DNA from 4 places in the Mesorhizobium sp. M0276 genome. Region 1 is predicted to be linked to each of the others. Evidence: predicted binding sites of a transcription regulator. Region 1 holds the regulator's gene; each other region holds the start of a gene.
What was found. The regulator PhoB, encoded in region 1, activates phosphate uptake and scavenging genes when phosphate is short. The targets are predictions, from matches to a motif close to TGTCATNNANCTGTCAT.

Region 1 (4,142 bases):
GTCCTTGCCGGAGCGCAGCGTCACCGCCTTCATCGGGCCTTCGGGCTGCGGGAAGTCGACGCTGCTGCGCGTCTTCAACCGCATCTACGAGCTCTATCCCAAGCAGACGGCCGAAGGTCAGGTGCTGCTCGACGGCCAGAACGTTCTCGACCGCTCGCAGGACCTCAACCTGCTGCGCACCAAGATCGGCATGGTGTTCCAGAAGCCGACGCCATTTCCGATGTCGATCTATGAAAACATCGCGTTCGGCATCAGGCTCTACGAGAAGCTGAGCAAGTCGGAGATGGACGGCCGCGTCGAGCAGGCGCTGAAGCGCGCGGCACTCTGGACCGAGGTCAAGGACAAGCTCGACGCCAGCGGCCTCAGCCTCTCCGGCGGCCAGCAGCAGCGGCTCTGCATCGCCCGCACCGTGGCGGTGAAGCCGGAAGTCATCCTGCTCGACGAGCCCGCCTCGGCGCTCGACCCGCTGTCGACCGCCAAGATCGAGGAACTGATCGACGAGTTGCAAGCCGACTACACGATCGTCATCGTCACCCACAACATGCAGCAGGCGGCGCGCGTATCGAAGCAGACGGCCTTCATGTATCTGGGCGAGCTGGTCGAGTTCGACCGCACCGAGAAGATCTTCACGTCGCCCCGCGAGAAGCGCACGCAGGACTACATCACCGGCCGCTTCGGCTGAGCTCAGGCATACGAGGAACAGGATCATGAGCGAACACACAGTCGCTTCTTTCGACGAGGATCTCGGTCAGATCAGCAAGCTCATCAGCGACATGGGCGATCTCGCCAGCTCGATGGTCGGCGGTGCGACCAAGGCGCTCTTGAATTCCGACAACGCCTTGGCACAGCGCGTCGTCTCCGATGATGCGATCATGGACGCGCGCCAGCGCGAGCTCGACGACCGCGCAATCACGCTGATCGCCAAGCGGCAGCCGATGGCCGATGATCTGCGCCATGTCGTCGGTTCTATCCGCATGGCCGGCGATCTCGAACGCATCGGCGACCTTGCCAAGAACATCGCCAAGCGTGTCGGCACTGTCGGCCTCAGCGTCACGCCGCGCGACCTTTCGCACTCGATCGATGGAATGGCACAACTGGTGCTGATCCAGGTGCAGGGCGTCATCGAGGAATATGCGGCGCGTGACGCCGCCGCGCTGGCGAAACTGCGTGCCGACGACGAACGCATCGACGTCAAATACACCTCCGTGTTCCGCGAGCTTCTCACCTATATGATGGAAGACCCGCGCAACATCACCGCGTGCACGCATCTTTTGTTCTGCGCCAAGAACCTCGAGCGCATCGGCGACCATGTCACCAACATCGCGGAAAATGCCTATTATGTTTTGACCGGCACGCAGCTGCCGGCCAATCGTCCGAAACAGGACGAGACGACAATGTCCGCGCCCGCGGCATGACGACAGGGGTAACCAGCCGATGATCGCGCCACGCATCATGGTGGTGGAGGACGAGGAGCCGCTAGGCGTGCTGCTCCGTTACAATCTGGAGTCCGAGGGCTATCAGGTCGAGGTCGTGACGCGCGGCGACGAGGCCGAGATCCGGCTGCAGGAGAACGTGCCTGACCTTCTGGTGCTCGACTGGATGGTACCGGCGGTCTCCGGCATCGAACTCTGCCGGCGCCTGCGAATGCGTCCCGAGACCGAGCGGCTGCCGATCATCATGCTGACCGCGCGCGGCGAGGAGAGCGATCGCGTGCGGGGCCTCTCGACCGGCGCCGACGATTATCTGGTAAAGCCGTTTTCGACACCGGAGTTCATGGCCAGGGTCAAGGCGCTGCTGCGCCGTGCCAAGCCGGAACTGCTGTCCAGCGTGCTGAAGGTCGGCGACATCGTGCTCGATCGAGAATCGCACCGGGTCTATCGCAAGAAGAGCGAGATCCGGCTCGGGCCGACCGAATTCCGCCTGCTCGAATTCATGATGCGCCATCCCGGCCGCGTGTTCTCGCGCAGCCAGCTGCTCGACAACGTCTGGGGCGAAACGATCTACATCGACGAACGCACGGTAGACGTGCATGTCGGGCGGCTGCGCAAAGCCGTCAACAACGGCCGCATGCCCGACGTCATCCGCACCATTCGGGGCGCAGGCTACGCGATCAGGGAAGACTAGCCGATAGATCGGAACCAAGGTTCAAATTCAATCAGCAGGTCGTCGCCAATGGCCACGCGATGGCAGACATTCAAGCAGGCGGCATCGAAGTCTAAACTGCCCTTCGCGGTCGCGGGCTCGCGCGTACCTTGACTGGCTGGCGATTGCCTTCCGATCTCCCAATTCGCTTTTCTGCCAGGCTGGCCGCAGGAAGCACGGCCCGTGACACTTTAGTTGGTCACATTGCTATCTTGCCCGCAGACCTCCGATCAAAGTCGCGCGCCTCAAGAAACAATTTGAACTAATATGGCTATGTGCCCGCTAGAGGATGTGGTTTCGCATAAATTCGCAATTTTATTAAAAATTGCATCCGACTAAGAGCGAGTTTCCCTCTTCTTTATTGATTGTATGTGCTCCGAATAGTCAATACGATCTTGGATCTGATGATGATTCCGCGGGAACGATCTCGTTCGTTGCAACGTTGCTTTGAAAGCGGTCGCCGGACGCTGCGCCGAATGATTTGACCAGGTCGGACACTAAGAGGAAGGATTTCTGATGAGCACGGTCTTAAACGCCAAAGGTATTCCTCTTCCCTACACCGGCGCGTCCAGTCATTGGTTCTCGGCAACCGGAGCCGGGGCCGAACTGCATGGCACTTCAGGCAACGACTCCTTCTGGGGAGACACCGGCGTCTATGTCACGATGTACGGTGGCGCCGGCGATGACTACTATCACCTCTATTCCACCAACAATAAGGCGGTCGAAGATCCCGGGGCCGGGATCGATACGATCGACACCTGGATGAGCTACAAGCTCCCCGACAATTTCGAGAACCTGGTCGTTACCGGCGCCAATCGATATGCGTTCGGAAATGCGTTGGACAACATCATCAAGGGCGGGTCGGGTCATCAGACGCTGGATGGCGGCAAGGGAAATGATGTCCTGATCGGCGGTGACGGCGCCGACACTTTCGCCATCTCCAAAGGAAATGGGAGCGATCTTATCTTCGATTTCGGTGCGACCGATGTGGTGCGCCTTAACGGCTATGACTTCACTTCGTTCGACGCCGTCCGTTCGCAGATGGTTCAGGTGGAATCGAACGTGATGCTGAACCTCGGATCTGACGAGATCCTGGTGTTCAAGAATACGACCATCGACAAGTTGCAGCCCACCCAGTTCGAACTGCCGATAGACAAGTCCGGAATGACGCTGTCCTTCTCCGACGAATTCAACACGCTGAGCCTTCGGGACGGGCAGGACGGCACGTGGAATTCCAATTTCTCGTGGGGCGCGCCGAACGGCAGCACATTGAGCAGCAATGGCGAGTTGCAATGGTATATCGACGCCAATTACGGGCCGACGAGTTCCGTCCACCCGTTCAGCGTTGAAAACGGCGTCCTCACCATCACCGCCGCGCAGGCGCCGGAGGACATCAAGCCTCTGATCAACAACTACGAATACACATCGGGGATACTGACGACCCACGACACCTTCGCGCAAACCTACGGCTATTTCGAAATGCGGGCGGACCTGCCCGAAACGGCCGGAGCCTGGCCGGCCTTCTGGCTGCTTCCGGAAGACGGATCGTGGCCGCCGGAGCTGGACGTCGTCGAAACGCGCGGTCAGGATCCGAACACGCTTTTCATGACAGCGCACACCAATGAGACGGGAGAGCACACGAAGGTTTCGTCCACCGTGAACGTTGCGGACACTGACGGTTTCCACACCTATGGCCTGCTCTGGACAAAGGATGAGCTTGTCTGGACCTATGACGGTGTGAAGGTCGCCCAAGCGGCGACGCCGTCCGACATGCACGACCCCATGTACATACTGGCCAATCTCGCGGTGGGCGGCATTGCCGGCCAGCCTCCTGACCATCTGGCTACTCCAGCGGAGATGAAAATCGACTATATCCACGCCTATACGCTGGACCAACCCTTGGACATGGCAAGCGACCACTCGGTCTAAGCGGCGGCTTCATGTTTGAGGCCATTAGCCGTCAGGGAGCGCGGGGATGATTGGAGAGTCCAGTTTGCGGG
Region 2 (4,142 bases), on a different contig from region 1:
ATATCCTGCGCAGCGTGGCGGCCGGCGAAAGCTATCTTTCGCCGACGCTCTCGGCTCGCCTGCTTTCGGATCTCCAGTCCCAGCATCCGACCAACGGCAATGCGGACCGGCTGCGGCAACTCACGGAACGGCAGACGGAAATTCTGCGGCTGGTGGCGGAGGGGCTAAGCAACAAGGAAGTCGCGTTGCGGCTGGAGCTGCAGGAGAAGACCGTCAAGCATCACATGACCGGGGTGCTGTCGAAACTCAATGTGCGCAACCGCACCGAAGCGGCTTTGATGATGCGTGAGCTGCGCGACCGCAACCAGTCTTAAACCCCCAAACGAGGTCACCTCCGCCGGGGGCGACGGAGGTGACGTGTGAGGCCGGCCGTTGCCTGTTGGTCGGCTTCACAAGGCCTTGAGACGGCCGACGTCGGCTGGTGTGGCCCGGCGGTCGATGATCGTGCGACCGAGCGCATCCTCCATCCTGAAACGACCGTTCTCGAGCTTTTCCGTTATGCCGTCGGGATGCCGGATCGTGATCTTGTTGCCTGTCACGTCGACCTCGTCGCCGGTCGTTGCATTGACATGGCTCGCGCTGTTGCCGTTCTTACCCTTGTTGGCACCCGACTTGCCGGCATTGCCACTGTTGCCATTCCCGCTGCTGCTGCTGCTGTTGCCGCCACTGCTACCGCTATTGCCGCCACCGCCATTTCCGCCACCGCCGTTTCCACCACCGCCGCCGTTGCCGCCACCGCCCTTGCCGGCCTGTGCGCTGGCGGCGTAAATCGCGGGAACGGAGCCGTGGAAGGCAATTTGATAGGGAGCGATGGTCAACGCCAGCGCAGCCGCGGATCTAAGTGCAAGCCGGCAACAAGGCGTTGTGAGCGATCTGTGCATCCTGATCTCCGTCGATTGAGCCCGGCGCGCCCACCTTCAACGTTGCAGTTGCAACCAACATCGCCGAAAGACGCGGTGCCCGGAAGCGACCTCCGACCGTTGCCGTTGTCACCCAGGACCTTTGCAAGCGCAAGATTGGACTAAAGTCCTAATCGCATGCTATATTAGTTTTGTATGAACGGCGCCGCGATCGCCATCGTCGAGCGGGATACTGGGTTTCCGTGATGCCTGACGACGGCAGACGCCGAACATCAAGTCACCTCCGCCGGGGGCGGCGGAGGTGACTGCGAAGCAGGCCCTTGCCTGGGTGGCCTGCCTCACAAAGCCTGAAGACGACTGTAATCGCGCGCCGTCGCTGCACGTTCGACGATCGTTCGGCCGAGCGCATCCTTCATCTCGAAACGGCCGTTCGCGATCTCTTCGGTGGTGCCATCGGGATGCTGTACTTCGATCTTGTTGCGATCCACGTCAACCTTGTCGCCAGTGGCCGCGTTGACGTGATGGCCGGCTCCGCCATCGTTTTGGCTTTTTCCGGTTCCGGAATTGTCGGTGGTGCCATGATCGTTGCTGGCGCCGTCGTCGCCGCCACCAGACCCGGAATTTCCGCTGTTTCCGCTGCCGCTTCCGCCGCTTCCACCAGCGCCACCATCATGTCCGCTATCCTTGGCGTGTGCGGCTGCGGCAATGAGGCCGGACGCGGAGCCGTTGAAGGCGAGTTGATAGGGGGCGACAGCCAGCGCCAATGCCGATGTCGCTCTCAGAGCCAGCCAACGAAAACGGGTGGGGGTCGATCCGCGCATCACGGACCCTCCTATACATCAGGCCGATGCCGGCTTTGGCAAGCGGCCGACTATTGCCGGCATAGTGGCCTTGGCATAGGGGGCCCACGACCAATGCCGCACCGACAGGGACCTTTGCTCGGCCTGACCAGGACTTTGGTCCCTCGCGTCGCTCGGTTGCGAAAAGGGTCGGCTGGCGGGTCGTGAAATCCGGTTGAAAGCGACTGGAGATGTCACGAAAATGTGATCGACCGGCTATAAGGGGTTAAACAGGCAACACGCTCAGCCATCGCCCAAAGCCAGAGGCAAGTCCCAAATGACCGAAAAACGCTCCCCCGACGCCCGATTCCGCACCAGCCTGCTCGAGGAAAACGACGGCCCCGCAACCAACCCTACGGACAACCGCACCATGGGCGAGATCATCGCCGCGCGGTTCTCGCGCCGTGGCTTCCTCAAAGGTTCACTGGCCGTCTCGGCCATCGCCGCAACCGTTAGTCCGCTGGCGCTGGTCAGTGCCGACGAGGCCCGGGCCGCAGAAGGCTCCGCCTTTGCGTTCGACGAGTTGGAGGCCGGCATCGACGACAAACACCATGTCGCGCCGGGCTACGATGCCGATGTGTTGTTGCGCTGGGGCGATCCGCTGTTTGCCGATTCGCCGGAGTTCGACCCGACGAAACAGTCGGCGCAGGCTCAGGCGAAACAGTTCGGCTACAACAACGACTATGTCGGCTATCTCCCGATCGACGGTTCGGCCGAACACGGCCTGCTGGTCGTCAACCACGAATACACCAACCCGCATCTGATGTTTCCGGGCGTCGTCAAGATCGTCGACAAGGACGGTAAGAAATCAGCCGAAGTCGCACCGCTCTCGAAGGAGCAGGTCGATGTCGAGATGGCTGCCCACGGCGGCACCATCGTCGAGATACGCAAGGTCTCGGGCAAATGGCAGGTAGTGCGCGACGGCAAGCTCAACCGTCGCATCACCTCCAGCACCGAAATGGCGCTGTCTGGTCCGGTCGCCGGCCACGATCGCGTCAAGACCAATGCAGACCCGTCCGGCACCAAGGTTTTCGGCACATTCAACAACTGCGCCGGCGGCGTTACCCCTTGGGGCACCTATGTGATGGCCGAGGAGAACATCCACGGCTATTTCTCCGGCGACCTGCCGGAGGGCCACAAGGAGGCCGCCAATTACAAGCGCCTTGGCATTCCCGAAGGCGCCTATGAATGGGCCGCCCATTACGATCGTTTCGACCTCGCCAAGGAGCCCAACGAGGCCAACCGCTTCGGCTGGATCGTAGAGGTCGACGTCAACGATCCGACCTCGACGCCGAGGAAGCGCACCGCCATGGGCCGCTTCAAGCACGAGGGCGCCGAATCAATCGTCGCCAAGGACGGTCGCGTTGTCTTCTATCTCGGCGACGACGAACGCTTCGACTATGTGTACAAATTCGTCACCAAGGCGGCGTTCAATCCCAACGACCATGCCGCCAACAAGGATCTGCTCGACGACGGTACGCTGCATGTCGCCAAGTTCGCCGAAGACGGTTCGATAGAATGGCTGCCGATCGTCTTCGGGAAGGCGCCGCTGACGACTGAGAACGGCTTCGCCAGCCAGGCCGATGTGCTGATCGAAACGCGCCGCGCCGCAGACCTGCTCGGCGCCACCAAGATGGACCGCCCCGAGGACATCCAGCCCAATGCCGTCAACGGCAAGGTCTATGTCATGCTGACCAACAATTCGAAGCGCAAGGCCGACCAGATCAATGCCGCCAATCCGCGCGCCGACAACGCCTTCGGCCACATCATCGAAATATCGGAAGATGACGGCGATTTCACCGCCATCAAAGGCAAGTGGGAAGTGCTGCTGAAATGCGGCGATCCCTCCGTCGCCGATGTCGGCGCCACCTTCTCGACGGCGACGACGGCCAATGGCTGGTTCGGCATGCCCGATAATTGCGCGGTCGATTCGGCTGGGCGCCTGTGGGTCGCCACCGACGGCCAGAGCCCGAAAACCACCGGCCGTACCGATGGCCTGTGGGCGGTCGACACTGAAGGCGCGGCGCGGGCGACCTCGAAACTGTTCTTCCGCGTGCCGATCGGCGCCGAAATGTGCGGCCCGCTGTTCGCGCCCGACGACCAGACCGCCTTTGTCGCCGTCCAGCATCCGGGCGACGGCGGCGAGGACTGGGAGCCGTTCGGCCGCCCGTCCTATTACGAGGACCTGTCGACGCGCTGGCCCGACTTCAAGCCCGACATGCCAGTGCGGCCGGCGGTGGTCGCGATCACCAGACAGGGCGGCGGCAAGATCGCGGTCTGATATTAAAGCGCGTCGCGTTGAAATGGATCCATGCGACGCGCTTTAGGTCTTTGTTTCCATGCACAATGCCGGAATGGTCGAGGAGGACTTGATGATTGAGGTCGTCGAGTCCCGGCGGCTCGAACCGAAATCAGCGTGAGGCACCGGATGAGGCGCCAGCGG
Region 3 (4,142 bases), on a different contig from region 1:
ATCGCGTCAGCCTGCAACAAGGCCGGCATCGATCCGGCCCATGACCTCATTCCCATCCGGCCGGCCCAGCATTACCACATGGGTGGTGTCGCCGTGGATCTGGCCGGGCGAACATCGGTTCAGGGACTTTGGGCTTGCGGCGAAGTCGCGTCGACCGGGCTGCACGGCGCCAACCGGCTTGCCAGCAACTCGCTGACCGAAGCCGTTGTTTGCGCGCGCTGGGTTGCCGAGAGTGTAGCCGCTTCGCCTCAGCACCGTGGAAAGCCAGCGATGGCCTCTGACCTGCCCCCGCCAGATCCAAGGCCTGTGCGCCCTCTGCTGTCACATGCCCTCGGCGTAACGCGTGATGGCGAAGGACTAAAAGAGGCCGCGCGGGCCTTGTTGCTGCTGTTCCAGCGGCACGACACGGCGTCCGATTCCGCCGCCGTCGGGCTGATGATCGCGATTGCCGCCTTGCAGCGGCGGGAAAGCCGCGGGGCCCATTTCCGGACGGACTTTCCGCATCATGCGGCCGGCGCCCGCCGCTCCCAAATCACGCTCGACACGGCCGTGGCCGCAGCGCGGGAACTTGCGTCCTCCCCAACGCCGGAAAGCGTCTCATGATGAACCTGTCGCCACTCCCCGCAATCATGCTCGAACCCCTGGTGCGGGCAGCTCTTCTCGAAGATCTCGGCAGGGGCGGCGACCTGACGTCGAACGCCGTTGTACCGAAGGACCATCATACGACAACCGTGCTGACAGCGCGCCAGGCCGGAACTGTCGCCGGGCTCGATCTGGCGACGCTCGCCTTTCGGCTCATCGATCCTGACGTCGAAATGACCGTGCGTCGTGCGGACGGCAGCGAAATTGCGCAAGGAGAAATCATCGCGTCGGTGAGCGGTCCGGCCCGGGCCATACTCACGGCGGAGCGGACGGCACTCAATTTCCTCTGCCATTTGAGCGGCATCGCCACGGCAACGGCATCGGTCGGCGCGGCGGTCCGCGGCCATGGCGCAAAGATCGTCTGCACGCGCAAGACGACGCCCGGTCTACGAGCCGTCGAAAAATATGCCGTGCGCGCCGGTGGCGGCTCCAACCATCGCTTCGGCCTTGACGATGCCATCCTGATCAAAGACAACCACATCGCCATCGCCGGCAGCATTCGCACCGCAATCGAGCGGGCGCGAAGCAGCGTCGGTCATCTCGTCAAGATCGAAGTTGAGGTCGATACGCTGACCCAGTTGGAAGAGGTCCTGGCTCTCGCCCCCGACGCCGTCCTGCTCGACAACATGTCGGTCGACGCGCTTCGCCAGGCGGTGGCCATGGTTGCCGGCCGGGCGATCACCGAAGCGTCGGGCAGGATCACCGAAGCGTCGGCCCCAGCCATCGCGGCGACCGGTGTCGATCTTATCTCCATCGGCTGGTTGACCCACAGCGCGCCGATCCTTGATATCGGTCTCGACTACCGTGAGCTTTGATCGTCGGGTCTGAGTATCGGCAGTCGTCTGGCCTCCAACCCCGCCATTCACTGTCGCCAGTGGAACAGACCCTTCAAGAGTGCTGGATGACAGGAGTTGACCGATCGCGGTCTGTCTATCGCCGACACACGACGCATGTGCGCAAGCATCCACGCAACGACTGGGCCGGTGGGCCCGGCGACCGTACTATGTCGGCCCTTTTTCACGCTGCGACGTCCTATTACCGCATGAGCGATTGGGTGCCCTTCCCACATCGTTCTCATTGGGTATTTTGCCGGCACTCTTGCGACTTACCGCGCGCGTGAGACAGCACATGCTCAAGCCGCGCATCCACCCAAAGGCATCGATGGTTGAAATACGATGATCATAGCGCACCTTCTCGACATGGACGGGGTTCTAGTCCGCGGCGGCCAACCGATTGAAGGCTCGATCGACTATGTCGCTGCGCTGGTCGCCACCGGCAAGCCGTTTCAAATCTTCACTAACAACTCTCGCTTTACGCCGGACGATCATGCCGAGCGTCTCAGAGCGGTTGGCTTCCCCGTAACCCCTGAACATATCTACACGTCGGCACTGGCTACCGCGCGGTTCGTCGAGTTGCAAAAGCCGGGATCATCCGCATACGTCATCGGCGACCACGGCCTAGTCGAGGCCCTGCGGCGCGCCGGCTGCCGGATCACGCAGTTTGCCCCAGATTTCGTGATCCTCGGCGACACCACTTCGTACCACTATGAGCAGATCGCCGTCGGTGCTGAGCTTGTGGCAAAGGGCGCATGGTTTCTCGCCACCAATCCGGATGCCACCGGTCCGACAGAGCGGGGCTTCCATCCGGCCTGCGGCGCGGTCGCAGCCCTGATCGAAAAGGCCACCGGCCGTCAGCCCTATTTCGTAGGCAAGCCGAACCCATTCATGATGCGAAGCGCGCTTGACCGGCTAGGAGTTAGTGCGGTCGATACGATTCTGGTCGGGGACAGGATGGATACGGACGTGGTCGCGGGATTGGAATCGGGCCTGAAGACAGCGCTTGTACTTACTGGTGTGAGCACACGGGCTGACATGGAGCGGTTTCCATTCAGACCGGATCACGTCATCGAGCGCCTCGCCGATCTAGGCCAGGTCGTCATGATGGAATGACACTCCCAAGGGACCGCGCGGGATGACTGCCGCCACCAACGTCGCAAACGAATGCAGCCACGACTACTATAGGAGATAGGCACGCTCAAGACGTCTCGCCGACGCGGAAGGTGCCCTGCTGATTTGGTGCTGAAAAGCGACGTCTTATCGACCACCAAACGGGACGCTTCATAAGTGCAAGCGTTCCACTGTCTTCGCCGTCGGATGACGGAATTAGGGTGGCCCGCCGCCGTCGCCCGCCTGCTCTTTTTCCTGTATATGCTCTCTAGTGCTGCAACCAGGGGCTCTTCTCGAACATCAACGACTATCGCTCGACGTTGACCGCAGTACCGACGGGAAACGATTAAGAGCGCCCGGAAACGGGGCCGAAGAACTGCAAATGCTCTTGCACAAGCTGTCGCAGGAGGACTCTGCGGGGTTGTTGTGAACGATCCGGCTTCGCTCTCAAGCGGCACGGAGCTGGGGGAAACGATGGACGTCGAAAATGCGAAGGCCTTTTCGAATATCGCTTTGCGGCTTCCCTCAATAGCTGTGGGTGCCGTTTATGGCATCCTGTACTGGGTGTCCCCTCCACAATTGACGGACGTCGTCGTTGCCGCCCGGACGGAGGGTTCACTGCTCCAATGGATCGCTTTTCTCGCACCTGTCGTACTCACGGCTTTGCTGCAACTCGCGGCGATCGGTATGCGAGGTCAGACCCACCGCGTGGTCGACGCTTTCATCGTCAACATGCCGATGATCGCGCTGGGCGCTATCATTGGGCGATCCGCTCCGGAAACGATGTGGTTCATGGTGCCGGCCTGCCTTGGTGTTTGGGTTCTGTGCGGCTCATTTGGCCATCCCGATATTTATGGCAAGAGCTAGGGTTGTGCGTTTGTTGGTAACGGTAGTTCCCCTCGGTCTCTTAGCCGCAGCCGTGACCCTGCTCTCCTTCATGCCGGTTGCCTTCCCCGCGACTATCGGACCACTGGCGACTCTGTCAGTCGCCGTCGGCCTGTTGGGAATGTTAGCGTCATTTGCCGCGACATACCCTAAGCTTTCCGCAAGCTATTTGGTCGTCTGCGTGGTCGCGAGTTTCTTGGGCGGTCCACAACGCGCAGTGCCTCTCTTCGATCCGGCGCTCTATGCCCAGCATCCGGCATACGCGACGCTCGATGGTCTCTATCAATGGCTAAATGCAAGAGGGGACCTCGATGCCTATCGCAAGGCGCGTCATCCCTATCCAGTCATCATAAGCTCAGCTGAAGGTGGCGGCATGTATGCGGCTGCGCACGCATATCTCGCCCTGAGCGCAATGCAGGGGGTTTGCCCCAACTTCGCCCAGCATCTGTTCGCGTCGGTCGGCGTTTCGGGCGGTTCAATTGGCCAGCTGCTCTTTTCGGCCTCGTTGGATGCCAACAAAGAGAATACTGTTCTAAAACCCTGCCACAGAAGAACCGTATCTATCCCTACGGCCCCGGTCACTACCGACTTGCTATCACCTGTTTTCGCCAACTTGTTGATCGTCGGAACCGCCGACTTTCTTATCCCAGGACGCCAGGTCTTCACCGA
Region 4 (4,142 bases), on a different contig from region 1:
CGCTGCTTCGCAGCGACTTGCCGGGGCGAGCCACGGGTCTCGCCCGTCCTTCGGACCCCCACAAGGGGGAGAGTGAATACGAACTGAAACTGGAGTCACGACTTGAAAGCCAAACTGGGCATGTCCCCCATTGCGTGGTGGAACGACGATCTTGCGGAACTCAGCGATGACGTGTCGCTGGAGGAGTGTTTGCGCCAATCGCGTTCGGCCGGCTTCACCGGCATGGAAATGGGCCGGCGTTTTCCCAATGACCCCGATGTCATGCTGCCGATCCTCAAGGCAGCCGACGTGACCCTGTGCGGCGGCTGGTTCTCCGGCACGCTGGTCGATGGGGGGATGGCCGACAATAAGGATCGCATCCAGCCGATGATCGACCTGTTCAAGGCGGTGAACGCGCCTTGCATCGTCTATGGCGAGGTCGGCCGCTCGATCCAGGGCGACCGCTCCAAGCCGCTGGCCACCAAGCCGAAGCTTTCGGATGACGAGATGAAGGCCTATGCGAAGCGCCTCACCGAATTCGGCGAATGGTGCGCCGAGCAAGGCATGCCGCTGTCCTATCATCACCACATGGCGGCGGTGGTCGAGACCGAGCCGGAGCTCGACGCGTTCATGCGCTATTCGGGCGATGGCATTCCATTGCTGCTCGATGCCGGCCATCTGGCATTCGCCGGCGGCGACGTGCTGCGCGCCATCGACAACCATCACAAGCGCATCAGCCATGTGCATGTGAAGGACGTGCGCATGGGCGTGATCGAGAAACTCGACCGCACGAAACAGTCCTTCCTCGACGCGGTGGCGCTGGGTGCCTTCACGGTACCGGGCGACGGCTCGCTCGATTTCGGCGCCATCGTGCAGCGCTTTGCCGACCATGGCTATGAGGGCTGGTTCGTGGTCGAGGCCGAGCAGGACCCGAAGAAGAACCCGCCGCTCAGGATGGCGCAGGTCGGCTACAAGGAATTGATGCGCGTCATGACCGCCGCCGGCTACACGGTCGAAACGCAAGGCTTTCCAAATGTCTGATCAAGGGAGGCCTGATGCGATGGGTTCCCGGCGAAGCCGATTGCTGTAGATTGGCCCGATGAAAGATTACGAACACCCCTTCTTCCGGCCTTTGTGGCGGCGTGTCGCCGTCGTCGCGGTCTGCGTCATCTGGTCGATCATCGAGTTCGCCACCGGCACGCCGTTCTGGGGCGTCATCGCGCTTGGTTTCGCCGGCTACGCCGTCTGGCAGTTTTTTTACCTCTACAAGCCCGCGGACGAGGGCAAGGCCGAGGCCGAACCGAAGGAGTGACAGGGATGTCGAAGCTGCTGGTGAAGGCCGACAAGGGCCATGGCCGCGTCGCCCATGTGACGCCGGAGAACGCAAGCTGGAGCTATGTCGGTTTCGACCTGCATCGGCTGCGGCCCGGCGAGAGCGCTTCCGGAAAAACCGATGATCGCGAAGTCTGCCTGGTGTTCGTCACCGGCAAGGGCAACGCGAGAGGCGGCGGCAAGGATCTCGGCCTGCTTGGCGAGCGCATGTCGCCCTTCGAGGGCAAGCCGTGGTCGGTCTACGTTCCGCAAGGCTCCGACTGGTCGGTGACGGCGGATACCGAGCTGGAACTCGCGGTCTGCTCGGCGCCGGGCCTTGGCGGCGGTCTGCCGGTGCGGGTGATCGCACCGGACGATCTCGGCCAGGAGGTGCGCGGCAAGGGCACCAACACGCGCTACGTCACCAACATATTGCCGGAGGGCAAGCCGGCCGATTCGCTGCTGGTGGTCGAGGTCATCACGCCCGGCGGCCATACGTCGAGCTATCCGCCGCACAAGCATGACCAGGACAATCTGCCTGAGGAATCCTATCTCGAGGAAACCTATTATCACCGGCTCAACCCGCCGCAGGGCTTTGCCTTCCAGCGCGTCTACACCGACGCCGACAAGAACGGCCATCGCGCGCTCGATGAAGCGATGGCGATCGAGGATGGCGATGTCGTCCTGGTGCCCAAGGGCTATCATCCCTGCGCCGCCTGCCACGGCTACGACCTCTACTATCTCAACGTGATGGCCGGGCCTAAGCGGACGTGGAAATTCCACAATGCTCCTGAGCACGAATGGCTGATGAAGGCCTGATCGATCGTCTCTTCCGGGTAAAGCTGTTGGTCCAACCCGAAAAAAATGCCGGCTAAGGACCGGAAGGCTCGATTTGCCTTCGAAAACCCTTCAAAGCTTCGTCAATCCGTCATGGAAATCACCTATGGCAACGGGACTGACGAGGACTTCCTAATGCGCTACGCCCTCTATTTCACCCCCCGGCAGGACGAGCCACTGGCGCGGATCGCCGCCAACTGGCTTGGCCGTGACCCATTTGGCGGCGCGACAAGGCCGGCCGAGGCGGTGGCCGACCTGTCGGCGGCGGAGGTTGCTTTCCACACAGCTTCGGCGCGCCGCTATGGTTTTCACGCCACGCTGAAAGCCCCTTTCCGCCTGGCCGCCAGCGAAACCGAAGCCTCGCTGCGCGCCGCACTCGACCATTTTGCCGAGGCGACGCCGGCGGTGAGCATCCCGCGTCTCATCGTCAGCCAGATCGATGGCTTCTTCGCACTGGTGCCGGACGGCCCGCTGCCTGCGCTCAACCGCTTCGCCGATGATGTGGTGCTCGGCTTCGACCGGTTTCGTGCGCCGTTGACCGAGGCAGAAATCGAGCGGCGCAGCCCGGATTCGCTGAAGCCGGCCGAGTTCCGCAATCTCTGCCAATGGGGCTACCCCTATGTCTTCGAGACCTTTCGCTTCCACATGACGCTGTCCGGCCGAGCGGGGCCACAGGAAAGCCCTCGTTTGCGCGCAGCAATCGACAGTCTGTTTGCGCAGGTGCTGCAACAGCCGCTGCTGGTGGATGCGCTGACGTTGTTCGTCGAAACCGAACCGGGCGCACCTTTCATGGTGCTTTCGCATCATGCGCTCGGGCGCCGCCCGGCCAGAAAAACTGCCTGACACCCAGCCGGAATAACCCCAGCCGGAATAACCAAGGACTGCCTGAAATGACCGCCGAGACTGTTCTCCACAACGCCCGCATCGTGCTTGCCGACGAGATCGTCGAGGGTTCGCTGGTGCTGCGCGACGGCCTTATCGCCGGCATCGACGTCGGCACCAGCCAAACCAGTGGGAGCATGGCCGGCGAGGATATGGGCGGCGACTACATCATTCCCGGGCTGGTCGAGCTTCACACCGACCATCTCGAAGGCCACTACGCGCCGCGGCCCAAGGTGCGCTGGAATCCGATCGCCGCCGTGCTCGCCCATGACGCGCAAGTGGCGACCGCCGGCATCACCACCGTGCTCGACGCCTTGCGCGTCGGCATGGACGAGGACGCCGACCTGACATCCGCCGATATCCGCAAGCTGGCCGATGCGATCGAGGACAGTGTGCAGCAGGACCGTCTGCGGGCCGACCATTTCATCCATCTGCGCTGCGAGGTTTCGGCGCCGGACTGCCTCAAGGCGTTTGCCAATTTCGACGGCGACGAACGGGTGAAGCTGGCATCGCTGATGGACCATGCGCCTGGCCAGCGCCAGTTCGTCAATCTCGAGACCTATGCCTATTATTACCAGCGCAAGCTCAAGCTGACCGATCGCGACTTCAAACTGTTCTGCGAAAAACGCATGGCGGAATCGGCGCGCAATTCGGTACCGAACCGGGCAGTGATCGCCGCCGCCTGCCACGAGCGCGGCATCGTTTTGGCAAGCCACGACGACGCCACGCTTGGCCATGTCGGCGAGGCGATCGAACAGGGCGTGCGCGTCGCCGAATTCCCCACCACGGAGGAAGCCGCCAGGGCCTCGAAAGAGGCCGGACTCGGCGTGCTGATGGGCGCGCCCAACGTCATGCGCGGCGCCTCGCATTCGGGCAATGTCTCGGCCCGCACGCTGGCCAGCGACGGCCTGCTCGACATCCTGTCGTCCGACTATATCCCCTTCAGCCTTATCCAGTCGGCGTTCTTCCTCGGCGACGTCGTCGACGGCATTTCATTGCCGCAGGCGGTCGCCATGGTCTCGAAAAACCCGGCCGAAGCGATTGGCCTGACCGACCGCGGCGTCATCGAGCAGGGCCGCCGCGCCGACCTCGTGCGCGTGCGCGTCGACGACCATGTCCCGGTGGTACGCACC

Region 2: NKJ01_RS19940 (PhoX family protein) is a predicted target of PhoB. The motif match lies at 1,892-1,908, and genes of this name have one in related genera.
Region 3: NKJ01_RS31175 (HAD-IIA family hydrolase) is a predicted target of PhoB. The motif match lies at 1,533-1,549, and genes of this name have one in related genera.
Region 4: NKJ01_RS16325 (DUF1045 domain-containing protein) is a predicted target of PhoB. The motif match lies at 2,206-2,222, and genes of this name have one in related genera.

What each region holds. Positions count from the first base shown of each region.
Region 1 covers NZ_JAMYSC010000009.1:45,656-49,797, reverse strand. The annotation lists gene pstB (phosphate ABC transporter ATP-binding protein PstB) at 1-682, shown strand, start outside; gene phoU (phosphate signaling complex protein PhoU) at 708-1,415, shown strand; gene phoB (phosphate regulon transcriptional regulator PhoB) at 1,435-2,124, shown strand; gene eglC (endo-1,3-1,4-beta-glycanase EglC) at 2,659-4,071, shown strand; gene NKJ01_RS09280 (type I secretion system permease/ATPase) at 4,136-4,142, shown strand, end outside.
Region 2 covers NZ_JAMYSC010000024.1:87,903-92,044, forward strand. The annotation lists gene NKJ01_RS19925 (LuxR C-terminal-related transcriptional regulator) at 1-314, shown strand, start outside; gene NKJ01_RS19930 (hypothetical protein) at 390-881, opposite strand; gene NKJ01_RS19935 (hypothetical protein) at 1,199-1,681, opposite strand; gene NKJ01_RS19940 (PhoX family protein) at 1,977-3,980, shown strand; gene NKJ01_RS19945 (flavin-containing monooxygenase) at 4,111-4,142, opposite strand, start outside.
Region 3 covers NZ_JAMYSC010000065.1:8,824-12,965, reverse strand. The annotation lists gene NKJ01_RS31185 (L-aspartate oxidase) at 1-603, shown strand, start outside; gene nadC (carboxylating nicotinate-nucleotide diphosphorylase) at 603-1,457, shown strand; gene NKJ01_RS31175 (HAD-IIA family hydrolase) at 1,818-2,591, shown strand; gene NKJ01_RS31170 (hypothetical protein) at 3,063-3,455, shown strand; gene NKJ01_RS31165 (hypothetical protein) at 3,508-4,142, shown strand, end outside.
Region 4 covers NZ_JAMYSC010000018.1:71,315-75,456, forward strand. The annotation lists gene iolE (myo-inosose-2 dehydratase) at 103-1,020, shown strand; gene NKJ01_RS16315 (hypothetical protein) at 1,079-1,291, shown strand; gene iolB (5-deoxy-glucuronate isomerase) at 1,297-2,109, shown strand; gene NKJ01_RS16325 (DUF1045 domain-containing protein) at 2,263-2,970, shown strand; gene NKJ01_RS16330 (alpha-D-ribose 1-methylphosphonate 5-triphosphate diphosphatase) at 3,018-4,142, shown strand, end outside.